One region of the Micromonospora sp. NPDC049102 genome, then DNA from elsewhere that is predicted to be linked to it. Evidence: riboswitches for the same ligand, from Rfam matches in the RefSeq annotation. Region 1 holds a riboswitch; each other region holds the start of a gene.
The links. Region 1 has a riboswitch for cyclic di-AMP ahead of ACGFH9_RS22015 (coiled-coil domain-containing protein). Riboswitches for the same ligand answer to the same signal wherever they lie in the genome.

Region 1 (7,738 bases):
TCCGACATCCGCCTGGTCACCTCGGCGGTGGCCCGCGCCTCGCTGCGTTCGATCGGCGGTTTCCGGGCCTCGATCGGCGCCCAGCACCGGCTGGACACGCTCACCGCCCTCGGCCACCTGCCGGCCGCCGCCCTGGTGGGTGACCGGGACCGGCTGACCCCGCCGCCGTGCGCCGAGTCGATCGCCGCCGCCCTGCCGGCGACCGAGCTGACCGTCTGCCCGGGCGCGGGGCACATGCTGATGTTGGAACGTCCGGACGAGGTGAACGCCGCGCTGACCGGGGTCCTGGGTCAGGTGGTGGCCCGGTCGGGGCCACACGGACGCGACGCGAGTGCCACGCCGTCGCCGCGCGGGCTCGACGCGGGCGCCGTCGCTGCGGGTCGCTGAGCACGTCCGCGCACCTCGGGCGCGGCGGGCCGGGCCGGGGGCCGTACCCTTCTGCGGTTGGCCCGCGCGGTTCTCGCCGCTTGCCGGCGACATCTAAGGAGCGTGCGTTGACCGACCAGACCGCCCTGGAGCAGGAGATCGCCGTCGAACAACGGCACCTCGACCGGGTGTACGCCCGACTGGCCGAGCTGCGGCAGTCGGCGGTGCGCGCAGAGCGGGACGGCTACCGGATGGCGCGGGTGGGCACGTTCGGCGCGCTGGTCGAGCGCGACGCGATGGTCTTCCACGCCGCACGGCGGCGGCACACCCTGGACGCCGAGCACGAGGGGCTGGTCTTCGGCCGCCTGGACCTGCGCGACCGGCAGGTGCTGCACGTCGGGCGGCTCGGCATCCGCGACGACGATGCCACCACGCTCGTCGTCGACTGGCGGGCGCCGGCCGCCTCCGCGTTCTACCAGGCCACCCCCGCGCAGCCGCTGGGCGTGGTGCGCCGCCGCACGATCCAGTCCCAGCGTGAGCGGGTCACCCGGATCGAGGACGACCTGCTGGACCCGGACGCCGCCGAGGAGGGGATGACGGTGGTGGGTGACGGCGCGCTGCTGGCCACCCTCTCCCGGGCCACCGGCCGGGGCATGCGTGACATCGTGGCGACCATCCAGCGTGAGCAGGACGAGGCGATCCGGTCGCCCGGCTCCGGTGTGACGATCGTCGCGGGCGGCCCGGGCACCGGCAAGACGGCTGTCGCCCTGCACCGGGCGGCTTTCCTGCTCTACTCCGACCGCAGCCGGTACGCCGGCGGCGGCATCCTGGTGGTCGGGCCGTCGACCGTCTTCGTCGAGTACATCGCCTCGGTGCTGCCGTCCCTCGGCGAGGAGACGGCGACCCTGCACTCGCTGGGCACCCTGTTTCCGGGGATGACGGCCACCCGCACCGATCCGCCCGAGGTGGCGGCCGTGAAGGGCTCGCTGCGGATGCGCCGGGTCCTGGAGCGGGCGGCCCGCGACGCGGCGCCGGGAGCACCGGGTGAGCTGCGGCTGCTCTACCGGGGAGGGCTGCTGCGGCTGGACCGCCGGGAGCTGGACGCCATCCGGGACCGTGCGCTGCACCGGGGCGCCCGGCGCAACGAGGTCCGTCGCGCCGGCTTCGACGGCGTCTTCGCCGCGCTGTGGGCGCAGGCACGTCGGCTGAACATCGGCCGGCTGCCCGAGCAGCGGGCCTTCGAGGGCGAGATCGCCGAGCGGCCGGAGTTCCGGGAGTTCCTCAAGGCGTGGTGGCCACGCCTGCACCCCCGACACGTTCTCGGCTGGCTGGCCCGACCGGATCGGCTGCGCCGGTACGCCGGCGGGATCCTCTCCGGCGCGGAGATCCGGCTGCTCGGCACGGCGTACCAGAGTCTGGAGACCGCGGGCCTGACCATCGCGGACGTGGCGCTGCTCGACGAGCTGGACGCGCTGCTCGGTAAGCCGGTGAAGCCGGCGCGGGCCCGGCGCGACCCGTTCCAGCTCGCGGGCGGCGTCCGTGAGCTGAGCACCGCCGCCGACCGCCAGCAGGCGGCGCGGGCGGCGGCCCGGGAGCGGCCGGAGGACTACCGCGAGTACGCACACGTGGTGGTCGACGAGGCGCAGGACGTCTCGCCGATGCAGTGGCGGATGATCGGCCGGCGGGGACGCCTGGCCTCGTGGACGGTGGTGGGAGATCCGGCGCAGACCGCGTGGACCGGCGACCCCGAGGAGCTGACCCGGGCCCGCGACCAGGCGCTGGGCCGGCGCGCGCGGCACGAGTTCACGCTCACCACCAACTACCGCAACTCGTCCGAGATCTTCGCGGTGGCCGCGGCGGAGATCCGTCGGCTCTATCCGGACCTGTCCCTGCCGAGCGCCGTCCGCTCCACCGGGGTCGACCCGGTCGAGCTGGTGGTGCCGCCCGCCGGGCTCGAGGCCGCGGTGGTGGAGGCGGCCACCGGCCTGCTGGCCGAGGTCGACGGCACGGTCGGCGTGATCACGCCGGTCACCCGCCGCGACGAGGTCGCCGGCTGGCTCGGCGCGCTCGCCGCGACGCGCCTCCAGGTGGTGACCAGCCTGGAGGCCAAGGGCATGGAGTACGACGGGGTCGTGCTGGTCGCTCCGAGCGAGATCCGGGCCGATCCGGGCTCCGGTGTGCGCACGCTCTACGTGGCGCTCTCCCGTGCCACCCAGCGGCTCACCACCGTCGACCCGACCGCCTGAGTGTCGCATTGGCGGTGTCCGTGGGCGGGCCCGTCCCTACACTTGCACACATAGCGATGTGAGCATACATTTGACCCGGTCCCGGGCGGCGTCGGAGGGTGGGTTTCGTGGGAGCAGGTCATGACCACCACCACGGGTCGGTCGCCAACGCCGCCCACCAGCATCGGGGACGGCTCTGGGCCGCCTTCGGACTGCTCGCCGCCCTGATGGTCATCGAGGCCGTCGCCGCCTTCCACAGCGGCTCACTGGCCCTGCTCTCCGACGCCGGGCACATGTTCACCGACGTGCTCGGCATCGGGATGGCGCTCGCCGCGATCACCGCCACCCGACGGGCCACCGGCGATCCGCAACGCACGTTCGGGCTCTACCGCCTCGAAGTGCTCGCCGCCCTGGCCAACGCCGTCCTGCTCTCCGGCGTCGCGGTCTACGTGGTGATCGAGGCGATCGGCCGGTTCGGGAACCCGCACGAGGTGCTGAGCGGCCCGATGCTCGTGGTGGCCGTCCTCGGACTGCTCGCGAACGTGATCGCGTTCGCGCTGCTGCGCACCGGCGCGCGGGAGAGCATCAACCTGCAGGGCGCCTACCTGGAGGTACTGGGCGACCTGCTCGGCTCCATCGGCGTGATCGGTGCGGCCCTGCTCATCGCGGTCACCGACTGGTGGTGGGCCGACCCGCTGGTCGCGGTCGCCATCGGGGTGTTCATCCTGCCGCGCACCTGGCGGCTCGGGCGCGCCGCCGTCCGCATCCTGGTGCAGGCAGCCCCGGAACACCTCCAGGTCACCGCCGTGCACGACCGACTGGCCGCGGTGCCCGGCGTGGTCGAGGTGCACGACCTGCACGTCTGGACGCTCACCTCCGGCATGGAGGTGGCCTCCGCGCACCTGACCATGGCGCCCGGCGCGGAGGTCGGCGCGGTGCTCACCGCGGCGCGTACCGCCCTGCGGGACGACTTCCGCATCGAGCACGCCACGTTGCAGATCGAGCCCGGGGCAGCCCCGGGCGTCTGCGGCTCCGTCGAGTGGTGAGGTCGTCCACGGTCAGCCACGACAGGGCAGCGCCGGGGTCACCGCCCCGCGCGAGGCAGGGACGGTGACCCCGGCGATGCCGCCCCACCAAGAGGGCGGTGGCGCGGTCAGGAACGCGTACCGACAGCGGCGGCGAAGATGTGCAGGGTGGGCGTCCCCGCCTGGACGGGAGCGACGCCCGCAGCCGGCAACTTCACCCGGGCGACGGTCTTGCCCGAAGCCAACGGCACGGTGACACCGAACACCCCGCTCGGGCCGTCGTACCGCGTGTTGCCCTGCCGGTTCTGGTAGGCGGCAGCGGCCACCAACGTGGTGGGCGCGGCGGGTGTCGCGGTCACGAACCAGTCCGGCGACGTCAGGGTGAACGCCTGCGTCGTGCCGTCGGTGTACGTGATCGTGCCGGTGCCGGAGGCCTGGCCGTGAGCCGCCGCGAAGAGGAACGCGAGAGTGTTACCGGAACCGGACACCGTGACGGTCTGGCCGGTGGCGATGACGTTGTCCAGCTGGCCGGTACCGGCGCTCGACGGCCACGTGAGCTTGACACCGTTGAGGGTGACAGTCCCACCGCGGGCCAGCTTGGCAGTCGCCAGAGCCTCGGCGGAGAAGCTCGCGCCGCCGCCGTCGAAGTCCGCCGGGTTGGTGTCGGCATCGGCGGAGACCGCCACGTTGTTGACCGCCTGGGCCAGGGTGAGCGGCGTCGGAACCGGCGCGCCGGCACCGAACAGGGTGAGCGGGATGCTGTTCGCCATCGCCTCCATACCCAGGTCGTTGGGGTGCAGGTGGTCGCCCGAGTCCATGTCCGACCGGAACTTCGTCGGTGCGGACGGGTCGTGGGTGGCGGCGTCGAAGTCGACGTACGCGTCGCAACCGGAACCCGAGCTACGGACGAAGGTGTTGTACGCGCTGCGCGCGGTCTCGTCGGACGCGGTCCAGGACCAGTGACCCTCGAACGGGGTCAGCGTGGCGCAGTAGAAGGCGACGCCGGCGCCGTGAGCCTTGGCGATGAGCTGCCGGAGTCCGTTGATCAGTTGGGTGCCGGTCGGCGCGCCGTTGGCCAGATCATTGATCGGGTTGTCCGCGAAGATCACGGACCGTACGCCCGAGCGACCGAGAACGTCCCGGTCGAAGCGGTCCAGCGCGCTCGGCCCGGTCCCGACACCCAGGAGCTGGTTGCCCGCGATGCCCTCGTTGAGCACACCCACGGTGCGGCCGGACGCGTTGAGGCGGGCCGCCAGCAGGTTCGGGTACCGGTGGTTGGTGTTGTAGGACGAGCTGTGCCCCTCGGTGATCGACGCGCCCAGGGTGACCACCGCGCCCGTCGCGGCACTGTTGATCACCTCCAGGTCGGAGACGATGAAGTAGCTGGAGAACTGCTGGATCACCGACAGTGACTGGGCACCGACGACGTTGCCGTTGGCCATGTACTGGTCGGAGAAGGCGAACTGCTTGCTGGAGACGTTCTCGGCCCTGGTGGGCGCGTAGAAGCTGATCGCCACGTCGGACTCGGCGAGCACCTGGAAGGACACCGGGTCGCTGACCGCCTCGCCGCCGGCCGGGATGGTCACCGACGACTGCCCGCCGAAGGTCACCGCCTTGTCCGTGGACAACACGATCGACGAGCCGGAGGACCGACGCGCCACGTGGAAGTCCCGCAGCGTCAGCGCCTTGGTGTTGAACACGTTGGACAGCCGAAGCCGGGCCTGTGTGCCACCGATGCTCGTGCGCACGATCTGGCGGGTCGTGGTCTGCGCGGGGAAGACCCCACCGGCATTCTCGTACGCCGTCGACCAGGTACCGGTCCACCCGTCGGCTGCGGTTGCGGTTGGTGCCGTGGTCCCGGCGGACGCCGCCGCGCCGGCCGTACCGGGCTGAATGACGGCGGCCGCGACGAGCACGGCAACCGTCGAGACAACCAATGATCTGCGAAGCTTCACTACTAGATCCATCCTGATAAGTCGATTGGCATTTCAGCCCAAACAAAAAAACCCTATCGGCAGCGCGCACAGTACAGGAGGTCCCCGAAACGGGACGCCCGCCCCAGCACCCATGAGCCACGAGAGGGACCCCGAGGCAGACGATCGACCGATGGTGGCGACGGAGACACCTTCCGTCACATTGACTACAACCAGCCCCAGGGATACCGGTAAGCTCGGTCCCGGCCTCCACCCGGCGGCGCCTCCCGGCGCCGGTGGTGGCCGCCGCCTAATCGCCCGACAGGCGAACCGGGGAACCATGTTCCTGGGGTGCATCCGCGTCAGCGGTAGGGATCTTCCGTCCCGAACCCGTCAGCTAACCCGGTCGGCGGCTGACGGAAGGACATGCGTAGTGGCACCAGCACGACCACCCGCCGCCCGACTCGCGGCCCTGATCGTCATGACGGTCACTCTCGGCATCGCGCTCCCGGTGGGCGCCGCCACCGCCGCTCCCCCCGGTGGCCTGAGGGCCGCCGCAGCGCCCGACAGCGACGAGGAGGGCGGCACACCCGCGCTGCGGGCCCAACTCGATGCGGCCAGCAAGGGCTACCTGGACGCGAAGCGCGCCCTGGACACCTCAGTGCAGCGGCAACAGCAACTCGCGGTCAAGCTGAAGACCACCGAGGCCGAGATGACCGTCCGCACCGGCAAGGTCGGCGAGATCGCCGGCGTCGCGTACCGCACCGGCCGCCTCGGCACCGTCTCGGCCCTGCTGAACAGCAACACTCCCGAGGGCTTCATGGACCGGGCGGCCGCGCTGGACGTGGTGGCCGCCAACGAGGACCGGGTGCTGCGCGACCTGCACACCACCAGGGACGAGGCGAACCGCACCCGCGTCGCCCTCGACGGCGAGATCCGTGAACAGCGCAAGCAGGTCGAGGTGATGGCCAAGCGCAAGGAGCAGGCCGAGCGGGCCCTGACCGTCGCCACCACGAAGGCGCGCACCACCGCCGCCGACACCAGCTCCAACCGCGGCACCTCCACCGCCAACGCCCAGCCCGCCCCGCGCAACTCCGACGGCTCCTGGCCGTCCGAGTCGTGCAGCATCGACGACCCCACCCCGGCCAGCGGCTGCATCACCCCCCGCACCCTGCACGCGCTCAACCAGGCCAAGGCCGCCGGCTTCACCCACTACGTCTCCTGTCACCGCTCCGGCGGCTCCGGTGAGCATCCCAAGGGCCGGGCCTGCGACTTCGCCGCGGCGAAGGGCGGATTCGGCGGGGACGCCAGCGGTGCCGACAAGACGTACGGCAACAACCTGGCCGCGTACTTCATCCGCAACGCCGACCGGCTCGCGGTGCTGTACGTGATCTGGTACCGCCAGATCTGGCTGCCCAGCAGCGGCTGGAAGTCGTACAGCGGGGCGGGTGGCGACCCCTCCAGCGACCACACCAACCACGTACACCTGTCGGTGTACTGACCGGGACCGTCCGGCGTACGTCAGCGGGCGTACCCCGGACGTCGTCGGCGGTCGGACGACGACCACGGGTCGGGCCGGGAGCATTCGCCTATGCCGAGAATCGCGCCCGCCACCCGCAAGGCAATGCTCACCCTGCACCTGGTCACGTCCCTCGGCTGGCTGGGGACCGACCTGGTGCTGCTCACTCTCGGCATCGCGGCACAACGCGGCGCCGATCCGAACGTGGTCTACCCGGTCGCCAGGCTCGTCGGCACCGCACTCTTCGCGCCGCTGAGCGTGCTCGTCTGGCTCGTCGGCGTCGCCAGCGCCCTGCTCACTCCCTGGGGTCTGCTGCGCTACCGGTGGGTGCTGGTCAAGCTCGTGATCACGACGGTGATGGTCGGACTGGTGCTGTTCCTGCTCACCCCGAACCTGCGGGAGGCTGGCGCGCTGGGCGCCGCCCTACCCGCCCGTGGCCGCGCCGACCTGGTGATCGCGCCGGCGGTGTCGACCACCCTCATGATCATCGCGACGGTGCTCTCCACGTACAAACCCTGGGGACGCCTACCCCGGCGCGGCGCGGCGCAGGTGCGGCCCGCACGGGGCGCGGCGCAGCTGCGGCCCGCCGGCGGCGCGGCGTCGGGTCAGGCAACAACCAGGAAGTAGTGGCCTCGAGCCGCTCCGGGGCCACTACTTCCTGGATCGAGCGCGATCATGCCGCGTGCGTGT
Region 2 (7,738 bases), on a different contig from region 1:
CAGGGCACGCAGCCGTGCCACGGCCGCCCGACTCGTCGGCCGCACCACGTCGGCGACCGCGAGCACACCCCGGGCCCGCCCGGCCCAGCCCGCGACGATCGCCGTACGACCGGCCGCCTCCGCGTCCCGCACGGCCCACGCGACCTCCGGCGGTACGTCGACACCGCGTTCGCGCAGCAGCCGGACCCGACCGAGCAGCACGACGCGCTCCTCGACCGTGCCGGTCACGCCCAGCCCTTCGAGGTTGGCGAAGCCGGTCACCGGGGGCAGCTCGCCCGCCTCGGCCGCGCCCGCGGCGACGGCCCGGGCGATCGGGTGCTCGGAGGCGGCCTCCACCGCGCCGGCGAGCCGGAGCAGTTCCTCCCGGTCCTCGCCGCTGGCCGGCGTCACGTCCACCAGCGTCATCCGGCCGGTCGTCACGGTGCCCGTCTTGTCCAGCACGACGGTGTCCACCCGGCGGGTCGACTCCAGCACCTCCGGCCCCTTGATCAGCACACCGAGCTGGGCGCCTCGACCGGTGCCGACCAGCAGCGCGGTCGGGGTGGCCAGGCCCAGGGCGCACGGGCAGGCGATGATCAACACGGCCACGGCGGCGGTGAACGCGGCGGTCGGGCCGGCACCGGTGCCGAGCCACCAGCCGAGGGTGCCCACGGCCAGGGCGACGACGATCGGCACGAACACCCCGGAGATCCGGTCGGCGAGCCGCTGCACGGCCGCCTTGCCGCTCTGCGCCTGCTCGACCAGGTCGGCCATCCGAGCCAGTTGGGTGTCCGCGCCGACCCGGGTGGCGGTGACGATCAGCCGGCCACCCGCGTTGATCGTGGCACCGACGACGGCGTCGCCGGGGGCGACCTCGACCGGCACCGACTCGCCGGTCAACATGCTCGCGTCGACGGCGGACGTGCCCTCGTCGACGACACCGTCGGTGGCGATCTTCTCGCCGGGGCGGACCACGAACCGGTCACCGACGGCGAGCCGGTCCACCGGAACCAGGGTCTCCACCCCGTCCCGCAGCACCGCGACCTCCTTCGCGCCGAGTTCGAGGAGGGCGCGCAGGGCTGCGCCGGCGGTCCGCTTGGACCGGGCCTCGAAGTAACGACCGGCCAGGATGAACACGGTGACCCCGGCGGCCGCCTCCAGGTAGATGTTGCCGGCGCCGTCGCTGCGGTTGATGGCGAAGCGGAACGGGTGGGTCATGCCGGGCATGCCGGCGTCGCCGAGGAAGAGCGCCCAGAGCGACCACCCGAACGCCGCGAGCGTGCCGAGCGAGACCAGCGTGTCCATGGTGGCCGCGCCGTGCCGCAGGTTGGTCCAGGCCGCGCGGTGGAACGGCAGCCCACCCCACACCACCACCGGGGCGGCCAGGGTCAGCGAGAGCCACTGCCAGTAGTCGAACTGCCAGGGCGGGACCATGGCGAGCAGGACCACCGGCACGCTCAGGACCGCCGAGACCCACAGCCGGGTACGCGGCAGGCGCAGCGGGTCCTCCACCGGCGACTCGGCGGTCGGCGGGGCCGGCAGCGCAGCCGTGTAACCGGTCTTCTGGACGGTCTCGATCAGGTCGTCCGGGGTGACGTCGTCGGCGTACCGGACGGTCGCCTTCTCGGTGGCGTAGTTGACGGTGGCGCTGACCCCGTCCATCCGGTTGAGCTTCTTCTCGACCCGCGCGGCGCACGCGGCGCAGGTCATCCCCCCGATCGCCAGTTCGATCCGGTTCGGTGCCTCGGGCAGCGGTCTGCTGGTGGTGGTCATCGTCTGGTCCCGTCAGTTGTGCCCGTGCCCGGGGGTGCCGTGGTCGGCGCTCCCGGTCGGCGCGGGTCCGCTCGGGGTGGGCGCGGTCGTGGTGGTGGAGGTGCCGACGACCACTGTGAACTCGGCGGTGTGCACGCGCCCGGCGTGCTGGAAGTCGAGGTAGAGCCGGTAGGTGCCGGACGAGGGCACCTCGGCGAGGAAGGTGACGGCGGGGCCGGGCGGTGTGCGCCCGTCGCCAGGCGTCCCGTCCGGGTGCACGTGCAGGTACGCGAGATCACCTCGACGCAGCGCCACCAGGTGCCCGTACGCCCCCAGGTAGGGCTCCAGGTCGGTGACCGGCTGCCCGGCGCGGCGCACCGTCAGGGTGAGCGCCGAGGTGCGGCCCGGCTGCGGCGCGCCGGCCAGGGTGACCGTGTAGCCGTCGACGGTGGTGCTGGTCGCCGGGGCGGGCAGTGGCGCCTCGGTCGGCTCGCCGGGGACGGCCACGTCCACGCCGAGGGTCAACGGCTCACCCCCGGTCGGGGTGAAGTCGGCGAACGCCCGCCACTGCCCGGCACCGGCCAGCGGGGTGTCGACCCGCCAGGTGCCGTCCGGGGCCAGGTCGGGGTGGACGTGGCGGAAGCCGGACAGGTCCCGGCGGGCGACGATCAGGTGCATCCGCTTGTCGTGCGCCACGTCGTACCTGGTCACCGGCCGACCGTCCGGCCCGTCGATCCGGAACGCGAACTCGCCGGCCGGAGCGACGACGGGTCCGAGCGTGTAGCCCCGGTCGGAGACGAGCAACCCGCCGGGAACGAGGTCGGAGGTCTCGTCACTCGGGGTGCGGACGACCTCAGGCCGGCTCTGCGCGACCGGATTGGCCGGGTCGACCACCCGACCGACCGCGTAGGCCGCGCCGAAGATCGCCGCAAGGCCGAGGGCGAAGGCGCCCAACCTGGTCACCGTGGTCATCCCGGGCCCTCCGCTCACGCCTCGACGAGGTCGTAGCCGGCCTCGTCGACCGCGGCCCGGACGGCCTCGGTGTCCACGGGCTGCTCGCTGCTGACGGTGACCTGACCGGAGGCGAGATCGACCCGCACGTCACGCACGCCCACGATCGCGCCCACCTCGGCGCTGACCGCGCTGACGCAGTGCCCGCAGGTCATGCCCCGCACCTGGTACGTCGTGTCGACCATCGAACCTCGCCTCTCATCGTACCGGTACCCGGTGGGGGTATCGGGCAGGAAGGGACGTTACCATACCCCCCAGGGGTACGCTATCCTCGTCGCTATGACCGCTCCCACCCCGATCCGCGGGTACACCGCCAGCAAGGACCAGCTGCTCGCGCGGCTCCGCCGTGCCCAGGGGCAGGTCCGGGGCATCGAGAAGATGATCGACGAGGACCGCTACTGCATCGACGTGCTCACCCAGATCTCCGCGATCCAGGCCGCGCTCGACAAGGTGGCCCTGGGCCTGCTCGACGGGCACGCCCGGCACTGCATGCACGAGGGGGCGGCCGAGGGCCGGGCCGACGAGATGGCCACCGAGATGATGGCTGCCGTCGGCCGACTGATGAAGCGCGGCTGAACCGTCACTCCCGCTCCGGTGCGAGGCGTACCCGGCGCAGCAACTGGGCGTTGAGCGCCACCACGACGCCGGCGGCCCGCAGCTCGGCGATGGCCTGCCGGGCCTCGGGACGTACCTCGTCGGTCAGCGCGAACGCGCCGAGCACGGTGGCCGGCAGCCGCAGGAGGTACAGCACCACGGCACCGCGTGCCGACCAGCGCCCGGTCGCCTCCCGCAGCTCGTCCGGCAGCGGTCCACCCGCTCGCGCAGCAGGGCCGGTCCGCCCACCGCGTACTCCGTACCGTCGATGGTGGCCCGCACCCCGCACCCCGCAGCCCGGCAGCGACCGCGCCGGGCCACCCGGCCCGGCCGCCGCCACGATCGCCGGCCAGCGGATGCTCGCTGTCGGACTCCACACCGGCGGCTGTCCGCAACGCCTCGTCCCGCCCCACGCCAGGACTCGTCACCAGGTCGGTGACCGCATGCTCACCCCGGGTCAGAGTGCCGGTCTTGCCGAAGAGCACCGCGTCAACGGTCCGCATGCGCTCCAACGCCACCCGGTCCTTGACCAGGATGCCGCCCCGCGCCGCCAGCGCCGTCGAGAGCCGGGTCGTGCCCGGCGTGCCGCTCGGCGTGCCGGCGGTGATCGGGCGGCTCAGGGTCGGGTGGTGGCGCGGGCATGACTCCACCATCCCGCCCCCCCCCGCCGGGGCGGTGTCAGCGGTTCGACCGTCCGACACTCCGCCACGACCTGCGACACCCAGGCGCGCTGGTTAGCATCTTGCGACGATGAGCCCTCCGATCCCGCCGAACAGTCGGGCACCGGTGCCGCCCCGGTCGCGCGCCGCTGTCCACCAACCGGGCCCACCGGTCACGGTCCGTGACCGTCGAATCGTCAGTCCACGAATTGCGGCGCTCGGCACCGCGTTCGTCCGGCGGAGCTGAACCGGACGGCCCGCCGGCACGTACCCCGCACCGGATCGTTGGGAGTCTCGCATTGGGTTCCGACCACAGCCATTCCGCTCGGCCCGCCCCGCCCCGGGTACGACGGATCCTCGTCGCGATGGTGGTGCCGCTCTTCGTGGCCACCGTCGTGGCCGCGCTGGTGCTGTGGCCGCGAGACGGCGCACCGTCGAACGGTGGCGGCACCGACGTGCCCCGCCACCACGGCACGGTGACCCGGGTGGTGACCGAACCGTGCCCGCCCTCGGCCAGCCCGGAGGGCACGCCGGCCAGCGGACCGTGCGGCACCGTGGACGTGCTCGTCGAGGACGGGCCGGGCGCCGGCCGGCAGGTGAGCACGCCCATCCCCGCCGGGCCCGGCGCACCGCGCGTCGAGGTCGGCGACGAGATCATCCTGGTCAAGCTGACCGATCCGACCGATCCCGCCGCCAGCACCTGGAACATCGCCGAGCACCAGCGCGGAACCCCGCTGGTGTGGCTCGTGGTGGTCTTCGCCGCCGCCATCGTCGCGTTCGGCCGGTGGCGGGGTCTGGCCGCGCTCGCCGGACTGGCCGCCAGCTTCGCCATCCTGCTCACCTTCGTGTTGCCCGCCATCGGCGCCGGCCGGTCACCGCTGCTGGTGGCGGTGGTCGGCGCCGCCCTGATCATGTTCGTGGTGCTCTACCTGACACACGGAGTGACCGCACAGACGTCGGTCGCGGTGCTCGGCACCCTGGGCAGCCTGGTGCTCACCGGCGTGCTGGCGACCATCGCCACGGCCGCCACCCAGCTCACCGGCTTCGGCAGCGAGGACGCCACCACGCTCTCGATGTTCCAGGCCGATGTGGACCTACGCGGCCTGCTGCTCGCCGGGATCATCATCGGCTCGCTCGGGGTACTCGACGACGTGACCGTCACCCAGGCCGCCACCGTCACCGAGTTGGCCAACGCCAACCCCGGGCTGAGCCGGCTCCAGCTCTACCGGGCGGCCACCCGGGTCGGTCGGGCGCACATCGCCTCCACGGTCAACACCATCGTCCTGGCGTACGCGGGCGCGTCACTGCCGCTGCTGCTCCTGCTCACCGCCGACACACGCCCGATCGGGCAGATCCTGACCAGCGAGTTCCTCGCACAGGAGATCGTCCGCAGCGCGGTCGCCACACTCGGCCTGATCGCCGCCGTACCCCTCACCACCGGGCTGGCCGCGGTCGTGACCGCGGCCGGCTCGACGGGCACGTCCGACGCGGACGCCCCGCCACCGCGCCCCCGCACGGACCGCGCGGAGGCGCTGGCCGCTCTCAGTTCACCGCCAGCGGGTCGGGCCGACGGGTCCGATCCGCAGCGGAACGCACCCCCATCCACCGCCACCACCGGGTGGCCAGAGCCGAACAGGAGCACGGATACGGCATGGTGACACTCCTCAGCGTGACCGGATCGGGCACCCGCCCTGAGAACCGCGTCACTGGTCACTCAACGCCATGGCGAAATGACGCTTTTAGTCTGCATCAGGACGTAGCTCAGGTGGTGGAGTCTCGGGTAACCTCGCTGCCGGTCACCGACGAAGGCGCGCAGCGGCGCCTGCGGTGCCACCGCCCAATCGCCAACCGGCGAGCCGGGGACCCAGGTACGTGGGGTGAATCCGCGACAGCGGTAGGGGCCACTTCCGCCCCGAACCCGTCAGCTAACCCGGTCGGCGGTCGACGGAAGGGAAGATTGTGACGGCACCCCTACGCCGCTGGTTGACGCCCGTGGTGGCCGTGTTCGCCGCGCTGACCGTGCTCGCCGGGCCCCTCCCGGCCCACGCCGCCCCGACGACCCCCACACCGTCCGGGCACGAGGAGGACGGCGACGAGCCCAAGCTGCTCAACGACGTCATCGAGCAGACCAACCGGGACTACGTGGCGGCCAAGTCCAAGCTGGCCAAGTCCAAGAAGCGGCAGGTCGAGCTGGCGGCCGAGGTCGACCGGGCCAAGGCCGACCTGGCGGCGCTGGCCCCGCAGGTCGGGCAGATCGCCGCCCAGTCGTACCGGACCGGGCGCGTCGGCGCGATCGCGATGCTGCTGGAGAGCGACGCTCCGGACTCGTTCGTCCAGCGGGCCGCGGCACTCGACGAGATGAACATGGTCAACGAGAAGAAGCTCGCCGAGGTCAACGCCGTGAAGGCCCGCGCCGAGCAGGCCAAGCTGGCCCTCGACGCGGAGGTGCGGGAGCAGCAGAAGCAGACCGCCCTGATGGCGAAGGACAAGCGCGACGCGGACAAGGCGCTCGCGCTGGTCGGCGGCCAGGGCTTCACCGGCGGCCTGGTCGACGCCATCTCGCCGGTCGCCCGGATCGGCCCGGGTCGCACCGCCGACGGCGAGTGGAAGGCGCAGTCGTGCAGCGAGGACGACCCGACCACCTCGGGCTGCATCACGCCGCGCACGCTGCACGCGTACAAGGAGGTCAAGCGGGCCGGGTTCAACCGGTTCGTGGGCTGCCACCGCAACGGTGGACCGTACGAGCACCCGAAGGGCCGCGCCTGTGACTGGTCGTTGCAGAAGAGCGGCTTCAGCCCGTGGCACAACAACGACACCCGCATGTACGGCAACAACGTGGCCGCGTTCCTCATCCGCAACGCCGACCGGCTCGGCATCTACTACGTGATCTGGAACCGGCAGATCTGGATGCCGGCGACCGGCTGGAAGTCGTACAGCGGGCCGTCGAACCACACCGACCACGTACACATGTCGTTGCTCTGACCCGGTGATCAGCAGTCCGAGGGCCGTCCCGCGTCCAGCGGGGCGGCCCTCGGGCGTGTTCGGTGCGGACCGGCATCGTCAGGCGTCGGTCGTCGCGGCCTCGGCCGGTACGGGGGTCACGGGCCGCACCACTCCGGCCGCGAGCCGGTACGACATCCCCACCACCGCGCACCGCCCCCGCGCCACCTCGCCGGCCAGCACGGGGGACTGCTCGAGCAGTGTCTCGACGGTCTGTGCGATGTGGATGTCGACGATGCCGTCGATGTCGTCCACGCCCTCGGCGGTGGCGCGCCGCAGGCTGGGCAGCACGGCGTCGACCACCGCGGGAAGGTGCCCCGGGGGCGCGATGCCGGTGGCGGCGGACTCGCGGGCCGCCTGCACGGCGCCGCACGAGTCGTGACCGAGCACCACCACGAGCGGGGTGCCGAGCACGGTCACGGCGTACTCCACGCTGCCCAGCACCTCCGGCCCGGTGGTGTGCCCGGCCGTACGGACGACGAAGAGATCACCCAGGCCCCGGTCGAAGATGATCTCGGCGGCCAGCCGGGAGTCGGAGCAGCCGACGATCACCGCGAACGGGTGCTGCCCGTCCGCCACGGCGGCCCGGTGTCCGGCGTCCTGGTTGGGGTGGCGCGGCGCTCCACCGACGAAGCGAAGGTTGCCGGCGGCCAGCTCGGCGTACGCTCGGGCCGGCTCGGTCGTGACCGACGATCGATCGACGGCCCGCTGTGCGCCCGGCTGCCCGCCAGGCGTACCGGAAC
Region 3 (7,738 bases), on a different contig from region 1:
GGCCCTTCCCTCACGCGAGGCGCCCGGCGGTCGGTTGCAAAGGAGTCGGTGCCGGTGGCAACCATGCCCCCTCATCGTCACGCACCAGGGCTGTTGTCCGTTCGACCGGGTGGTCTGCGCAGGGTCGCCCACCGTCTGCTCGTGCTGGTCGCGGCCGCCGCGGTCGGTGCCGGGATGCTCGCCGTGCCGGCGCAGGCCGAGCCGACGGTTGACGAGATCGAGGCGCAGATCGACAAGAAGTGGGAGCAGTTGGAGCCCACGATCGAGCAGTACAACAAGGTGCGGGCGCAACTGAAGGTCAACAAGAGCAAGTCGGCAGCGCTGCAGAAGAAGATCGAGCCGCTGGCCCTGCAGAGCGAGTTGGCGCTCAACCGGGTCGGTGACCTCGCTTCCCGTTACTACATGTCGGGCCCCTCGCAGGAGATCGGCGCGCTGCTGGTCAGCGCCAAGCCGGACACGCTCACCGAGCAGCTCACCCTCCTCGACCGGCTCGCCGCCCAGGAGCGCAAGCAGGTCGCGGGTGTGCTGGCCGTCCGGGCCAAGTACGACGGCGAGAAGCAGAAGCTCGACGCGCTGATCGCCACCCAGACCAAGCAGCAGAACGACCTGGCGGCCAAGAAGAAGCAGATCGACGCCGAGATCAAGAAGCTCGAAGCGTCGATGCCGAAGACCACTGTCAAGACCGCCGGCTGCCCGACCATCAACGGCGTGATCAGAGCGGCCGCTCAGAAGGCGATCAGGACCGCCTGCCAGCAGGTCGGCGACCCGTACGTCTGGGGTGCCACCGGCCCGAACTCGTTCGACTGCTCGGGCTTGACCCAGTACGCCTACAAGTCGGCCGGGATCTACCTCACCCACCACACGGGTGACCAGTGGAACGAGGGCAAGGTCGTCTCGCGCGGTGATGAAATGCCCGGTGACCTGGTCTTCTTCTACTCCGGCCTGAGTCACGTCGGGCTGTATCTAGGTAACGGCATGATGGTGCACGCACCACGGGCCGGCAAACCGGTGATGGTGTCCAGCATCAACACCATGCCCGTCGCGGGGTTCCGTAGACCCGGCTGATCCGCACCACGCACGCCGACGGCTCCCGGTCACACCGACCGGGGGCCGTCGTGGCTTCTCAGCGGGGTGCGCCCACCGGTGACGGCAGGAGCTGTACGTCGGCGAGGTCGACGTACATGATGCGATGGCCGAACTGGATCTGCACGTACCGCTTCTCGCCCCGGATCACCGTCCAGTCGCCGGGGGACGAACCGTCGAACGTGCTGGCCCGGTAGTACTCGCTCTGCAGCACGGTGCCGACGGCGTACCGCTGACCGGCGGCGAGGGTGTACTGCAGTGGCGAGATCGTCTGGTAGGGCACGCCGGCCGGGTAGGCCGCCTGCTCCGGGTACGCCCGCCCGTACACCGGGATCGTCGCCCGGCCGGGCTTCGGGGTGACGACCATCCCGACGGTCCAGGCGGCGGTCGGCGCGGATGTCGGGTTGTGGAACCAGGCCCGCTGTCCGAGGTACCAGATGGCCGTCCAGTCGCCCTGCCGACCGGCCAGCGCGTACGTCTGGCCGGCGGAGGCGCGGGCGCCGTGGTCCGACACGTCCATCGTGTCCGGGGTGCCGTCGGGACGCAGCGCGATGTCGTTGACCAGTGGCGCGTCCGCGGACGGCGCGGTGTGCAGGATCACCGACGAGGAGCCGCGCGGCGCGCACGGCGTCCCCGGGGTGACGCAGCCGGTGAACGCCGGCTGGTTGGTCGTGTAGTCGGGGTCGATCCGGACCAGCCCGGTGGCCGGGGTGCCGGTGTCCAGCCGTGGCGCGTGCAGCAGGTCGAGGTAGTGCGTCCAGTCCCAGTAGGGCCCCGGATCCCAGTGCATCCCACGCACTGTCGACGCGGTGGTGCCGGGCACGTTGTCGTGGCCGATGATGTGCTGGCGGTCCAGCGGGATGCCCAGCCGCAGCGCGAGGTGCCGGACGAGCTTCGCCGAGGTCCGGTACATCGCCTCGGTGTACCAGGTGCCCTGCGCGGCGAAGCCCTCGTGTTCCAGCCCGATCGACTTGGCGTTGACGTACCAGTTGCCGGCGTGCCAGGCGACGTCCTTGGTCCGGACGTGCTGGGCGATCTGCCCGTCCACTGAACGCAGCGAGTAGTGCCAGCTCACGTAGGTCGGGTCCTGGACGAGTTGGAGTGTGGTCGCCCAACTCGCCTCGGTGTCGTGGATGACGATGTACTCGATCCTCTGCCGGGCGGGCCGGTCGGAGAGATCGTGGTTGCCGTAGTCGCCGTCGCCGAACGCCGCGTAGGGGGCGGGGATCCACTCACAGGACACCGTGCTCGGGCATTCCAGTCCGTCCGGGCGGGCGAGTCGCCGCAGGCCCAGCCGGTCCAGCCCGGATCGCTCGGGTCGTACGGCGCGGGCCGGCAGCGTGACCCGCTGGCCGTCGTCGGTCACCCGGGTCTGGCCGGTGCCGATCGTGGTGAAGACCTCGTCGGCGAAGGCCGCCGCGGCATCGGCGCTGTCCGCGCCGGCGTAGTGGGCCACCGCGCCGTACCAGGTGGCCGGGTCGGTGCCGGCGCCGACGGGGGCGCCCACCTCCCGTTGGTACGCGGCCAGCAGCGCCGCCCCGCCCCGGATGTTCGTCGTCGCGTCGGTGCGCAGCGCCTCGGTCGTGGCCCCGGTCAGTGTGGCGGCCGCGTCCACGGTCTGCAGGGCGGCGGTGGGTGGCGCGGGGTCGGCGGCCGGGGCGGGCGTCAGAGCGCGGCGGGAGTCGTCGCCACGCGGGTCCTCTCCCGGAGCGTCGTGGTGGGCGCGTCGGGGCAGAGCGGTCACGTGCCGGGCATCGGTCAGGTGCATCGGTCCGTAGCCGCCGCTGGTGCTCGGCGTACCGGCGTTGCTGTCCCAGCGGGACTCCAGGTAGGAGACGCCGAGCAGCACGTGGATAGGTACGCCGTACTCGGTCGCCGCGGCAGCGTACTGCTGCTGGCGGTCGGCGGCGGGCGCGGCGGAGGCGGGGCCGGCGGGGAGTGGTACGGCCGCCGTGGCGGTGAGGACCGCGACGGCGAGCAGGGTCGGACGCTTCATCGAACCCCCTACATGTGAACTGGTGTCGGTGCGGTCACCTTCGCGCCGTACGGGAGTCCACGTCAATACCTTTCCATGTTTCAAAACACGCAGAAAGAAACCTTCACCTAGGCTCGGAGGCCCGCTCCAATCGGTACGGAGTGTCACGGACGCGTGGGTTGCGGATCGGTAACGGCCGTCTCTACTCTGGTCCTTTGTCGGCCCGGTAGCAGGTCTGCCCATCCCGGGCGGTAACGAACCGACACCGCCGAGTCGCTTGCGAGCGAGCCGGGGACCCACGTTCCCCTGGGGTGAATCCGCAGCCACTGCGGTAGGGCGCCCACTTCCCGCCCGAACCCGTCAGCTAACCCGGTAGGCGGTCAGGAAGAAGGAGTACGGAACCCGGTGGCCCTCCATGCCCCGCGGCCGTCGTCCGAGCGGTCGGCTCCGGCCGACGCGACGTCGATCGCGCCGCGCCCACGCTGGTCCCGCTTCACCACCGCACTCGCCGCCCTGGTCGGCGTCGCCGTCGTCCTGACGGGCAGCGCCACGGTGGCCCGTGCCGACCCGTCCGTCGCCGAGATCGAACGGCAGATCGACGCCGACTGGAACAAGCTCGAACCGATCATCGAGCGGCACAACGCCACCCGAGCCGACCTGGCCCTCAAGCGGAAGCAGGCCGACACGCTCGCCGCCCGCATCGCGCCCCTTCAGCGCCAGGTCGACGCCGCGATGAACAAGGTGAGCGCGCTGGCCGTACGGGCGTACATGGGCGAGAACCTGTCGACCGTCAACACGATGCTCGGCAGCCGCTCGCCGAGTGAGCTGGTCGGGCAACTCGAGATGCTCGACCGGTTCGCCCACAACCAGCAGCAGGACGTCCGGCAGGTCGCCGATCTCCGCGACGAGCTGGCCCGGCAGAAGGCGCCGCTGGACGAGATGGTCGCCCAGCTGACCCGGACCGAGGCACAGCTGGCGGCGAAGAAGAAGCAGATCAACGAGGAGATCGACCGGCTGCAGAAGCTGCGCCTCAAGGTGTACGGCAACGGCGGCGGCGGTCCGCTGCGTCCGGCGCCCTGCCCGGCCAGCTATCCGGGTGGCGCTGCCGGCATCGCGGTCAAGTTCGCCTGTGCCCAGATCGGCAAGCCGTACGTGTGGGGCGCCGAGGGGCCGGAGTCGTACGACTGCTCCGGGCTGATGCTGGCCGCCTGGGCGAAGGCCGGTGTGTCGCTGCCGCACAACGCCGCCGCGCAGAGCCGGGTGACCAGGAACGTCAGCAAGGGCGACCTGCGCCCCGGTGACCTGGTCCTCTACTACAGCGACATCCACCACGTCGGCATGTACGTCGGCAACGGCTGGGTGGTGCACGCCTCCCAGGCCGGGGTGCCCGTCAAGATGAAGAAGGCCGACGACGGGCCCATCCACAGCTACGGCCGTCCCGGCTGAGAGACGCGGGAAGCAGTCAGGGCCCGTCGCGATCCGCTCGCGGCGGGCCCTCGTCGTCGCCTACCGCGTCGGCCAGGCGCGCCAGCTCTGCCAGGAACGACTCGGCGTCGGCCCCCGCTGACCCTGGTAACGCGACCCGTAGACCACCGAGCCGTACGGGTGTTCGGCCGGCGAGGACAGCCGGAAGATGCAGAGCTGGCCGATCTTCATGCCCGGCCAGAGGGTGATCGGCAGGTTCGCCACGTTGGACAGCTCCAGCGTCACGTGCCCGGAGAAGCCCGGGTCGATGAACCCGGCGGTGGAGTGGGTGAGCAGGCCGAGGCGGCCCAGGCTGGACTTACCCTCCAGCCGGCCGGCGAGCTGGTCGCCGAGCGAGATCACCTCCAGTGTCGAGGCGAGCACGAACTCTCCCGGGTGCAGCACGAACGGCTCGCCGTCGGGCACCTCGACCACCGAGGTCAGGTCGTCCTGCTGCATCGCCGGGTCGATGTGGGTGTAGAGATGGTTGTTGAAGACCCGGAACAGCCGATCGAGTCGTACGTCGATGCTGGAGGGTTGGACCAGGGTGGGCTCGAACGGCTCCAGGCCCAGCGTGCCGGCCTTGATCTCGGAGACCAGGTCGCGGTCGGAGAGCAGCATCGGACCACCTTAGCGAGGTGGGCGGTGACCAGCGTGTCGAGGTCGCTCCTCGTACATTTGTTCGATAGAATGCCCGCATGGCTTCCTGGTCCGATTTCGCCGCCGACGAGCCCCGCCTCGCCGATGGGATTCGCGTTCTCCTGCAGCAGTACGGGCCGGGCTTCGGCTACCTGGCCACGGTCCGCGCCGACGGTGGGCCCCGGGTCCACCCGGTCTCCCCGGTCATCACCGACGAGGGTCTCTTCTGCTTCATCATCGACTCGCCGAAGCGCCGCGACCTCGAACGGGACGGGCGGTACGCGCTGCACTCGTTCCCTCCGGAGGAGAGCGACGACGAGGCGTACGTGGCGGGCCGCGCCTGGCCGATCACCGATCCGGTCCGGGTGGCCCGGCTGGCGCAGAGCTCCCGTGCCGAGCCGCAGGTCGACTGGCGGCTGTTCGAGTTCACAGTCGACGTGGCGATGTTGACCCGTCGCGAGCAGCACGCCGCAGGCGTTCCCGGCGTCACCCCGAGTCGTCCGGCCGTGCGGGTCTGGCTGGATCCGCAAGCCCCGCCCGCACCGGCCGCGCCTGTCGCCGTACCGCAGACGCGCTCGACCCGGCGCAACCGTGACGTCCAGTGCACGGCCGCCTGACCACGGCCCGATCCGGCACAAACGCCGGTGCCGGCTCCGTCGTGACGGAGCCGGCACCTGGTGTACGCGAGGAGAGCTACGCCGCGCGGTACGCGTTCCACGCGGTCAGCATGCGGCTCGCCTGCCCGGGGGTGAACTGGTACATGCACGAGTCGTAGGTGTAGGCCATGAAGTTGGTGCGCAGCGACGACTTCATCGACCGCTCGGCGGACGAGCCATCGACGATCGGGTACCAGGACGTGTTCGTCGCCCGATTGATCTTGTCGAGTCGGAACGCGAAAGCGGTGGTCGCGCCGCCGGTCCCGCCCGCGTAGGCCTGGTTGAGCACGCTGATCTGCGAGGTGATCATCGATTCCGGGATGTTGCCGCCGGCCCGGTTGCTGTTCTCCTGGATCACGTGCACCGCCACCGGGATGGTGACGGTGGCCAGCGTCGTCGCGCCGGCGCCGGCCCGGTAGTTGGCCCGTTCACGCAACGCCGCCGCAAGGTCGGCGTCCCGCTCGCGGACCTGCTTGGCGGTCAGCTCGTTCGGTTCGTGCAGGGCTGCGGCGCCGGGCTTCGCCCGGGCGTTGGCCTGGCTGCCGGCCGGCTCCGAACAGGCGCCGCCCGGCGCTGCGGAGAAGGCCGAAGCAGCCGGAACGACGCCCACCGCAGCAGTGCTGAGCAGCAGCGCGAGGGTCGTCGACGCGACACCGGCGACACGCCGGGTCAGCAGGTTGGGACGGAGTCCCATGGGCCCACCTCTTTCTGGCGGCGCGGCAGGGGGTGTGTCACGCCGTGGCTGGCATCGTGTGGCAGACGTTACAACTCATCGATGCATTCAAGAGTGACTATATGTTGCCGTCTGGAAACTTTTTCGCGGTGAGCGTGGTCAGCTGGCGCGCGGGGGTGGCTGGGTGCACGGGCGCGACGGCTCGGGTACAGTGGTGCCGCTCGCGGGTGTAGTTCAATGGCAGAACATCAGCTTCCCAAGCTGACAGTGCGGGTTCGATTCCCGTCACCCGCTCCACGCACGGAAGCCCTGGTCAGGACCGATGGTCCCGCCAGGGCTTCCGTCTTTCTAGTTGAAGGGCTCGACACGCGGCTCGGCGGGGCACGCGGGGATGTTGCCGTTGTGCCCCTCGGGCTCCAGCGTCGAGCCCTTCATCCACCCGGAGTACTGGTCGTGAGCGGTGGAGGTGAACACCTGGGTCGCCTTCAGCTTGTTGTTGGGCCAGGCGATCTTGAACCAGACCGTGTCCTGAACCTCGCCCGGCACCCCGGTGAAGTCGGAGTGAGCCAGGCATCGGGCGTACACGGTGGTATTTCCCTTCGCCACGCCCAGCCGGCACTTGACCGCAGGGTCACAACCGCAGTCCTGTTCCTTGCAGGGGCGCACCACAGCTCCCATGTCGACGCCGCTCTCGCCCCAGGTGTTGACGGTCCGAAACGGCCACGGCCCGGTTCCGGTGGGAGCCTGATTCGTCGTGGGCAGCGGCTCGCCCTGCGGATTGTTGCAGTTGATCTGGTTGCCCTTGATCACGCCGCACGGGCTGTTGTTGACCGTGTCCCCACTGCCCTTGTCCGGCTCGAACAGTGCGAAGATTCCGGCGATCAGTGCCCCGATGACAGCAGCGGCGACCACGCCGACAAGCCCGATCATCGCGGCCTTGTTGTCCCTGATGGTCTTGGCCCTGGTGGTCTTGTCCTGGGTGGTCTTGTCCCGCGTCATCGTTCCTCCCCTGCAGGGGTGAGTTTCTTTCTACTGGCAGTACCCAGACGCAGGGGTGCGCAACTCCATGTGACGGAATTGCGACTCAAGGTGATCGATTTGCCGGGGCCTCACGTGCAGCCTGCTAGAAGCCCGGCGTCTGCGTCACCGTCTCCAGAACAGCAGGTGCGTGACTCCGCTGGGGCTGGGCACCGACTCCAGGTGGAAGCGGTCGAGCAGTTCGTCAGGGCTCTCCCACAACCGTTCGCC

Region 2: it holds a riboswitch for cyclic di-AMP, as region 1 does, so the genes downstream of both, ACGFH9_RS16720 (coiled-coil domain-containing protein) here and ACGFH9_RS22015 (coiled-coil domain-containing protein) in region 1, are expected to answer to the same signal.
Region 3: it holds a riboswitch for cyclic di-AMP, as region 1 does, so the genes downstream of both, ACGFH9_RS03360 (NlpC/P60 family protein) here and ACGFH9_RS22015 (coiled-coil domain-containing protein) in region 1, are expected to answer to the same signal.

Annotation. Positions count from the first base shown of each region.
Region 1 is NZ_JBICTE010000024.1:93,466-101,203, forward strand. It holds gene ACGFH9_RS21995 (alpha/beta fold hydrolase) at 1-387, shown strand, start outside; gene ACGFH9_RS22000 (HelD family protein) at 495-2,612, shown strand; gene ACGFH9_RS22005 (cation diffusion facilitator family transporter) at 2,720-3,637, shown strand; gene ACGFH9_RS22010 (GDSL-type esterase/lipase family protein) at 3,745-5,583, opposite strand; cyclic di-AMP (ydaO/yuaA leader) riboswitch at 5,827-5,957, shown strand; gene ACGFH9_RS22015 (coiled-coil domain-containing protein) at 5,963-7,030, shown strand; gene ACGFH9_RS22020 (hypothetical protein) at 7,121-7,675, shown strand; gene ACGFH9_RS22025 (SRPBCC family protein) at 7,722-7,738, opposite strand, start outside.
Region 2 is NZ_JBICTE010000015.1:15,437-23,174, forward strand. It holds gene ACGFH9_RS16690 (heavy metal translocating P-type ATPase) at 1-1,752, opposite strand, end outside; gene ACGFH9_RS16695 (hypothetical protein) at 1,765-2,703, opposite strand; gene ACGFH9_RS16700 (heavy-metal-associated domain-containing protein) at 2,718-2,927, opposite strand; gene ACGFH9_RS16705 (metal-sensitive transcriptional regulator) at 3,022-3,318, shown strand; gene ACGFH9_RS16710 (hypothetical protein) at 3,323-3,715, opposite strand; gene ACGFH9_RS16715 (YibE/F family protein) at 4,295-5,653, shown strand; cyclic di-AMP (ydaO/yuaA leader) riboswitch at 5,820-5,951, shown strand; gene ACGFH9_RS16720 (coiled-coil domain-containing protein) at 5,955-6,977, shown strand; gene ACGFH9_RS16725 (carbonic anhydrase) at 7,056-7,738, opposite strand, start outside.
Region 3 is NZ_JBICTE010000002.1:168,569-176,306, forward strand. It holds gene ACGFH9_RS03350 (C40 family peptidase) at 64-1,065, shown strand; gene ACGFH9_RS03355 (N-acetylmuramoyl-L-alanine amidase) at 1,124-3,079, opposite strand; cyclic di-AMP (ydaO/yuaA leader) riboswitch at 3,315-3,451, shown strand; gene ACGFH9_RS03360 (NlpC/P60 family protein) at 3,464-4,504, shown strand; gene dcd (dCTP deaminase) at 4,565-5,143, opposite strand; gene ACGFH9_RS03370 (pyridoxamine 5'-phosphate oxidase family protein) at 5,221-5,778, shown strand; gene ACGFH9_RS03375 (hypothetical protein) at 5,855-6,511, opposite strand; tRNA gene ACGFH9_RS03380 (tRNA-Gly) at 6,714-6,787, shown strand; gene ACGFH9_RS03385 (hypothetical protein) at 6,839-7,489, opposite strand; gene ACGFH9_RS03390 (dihydrofolate reductase family protein) at 7,634-7,738, opposite strand, start outside.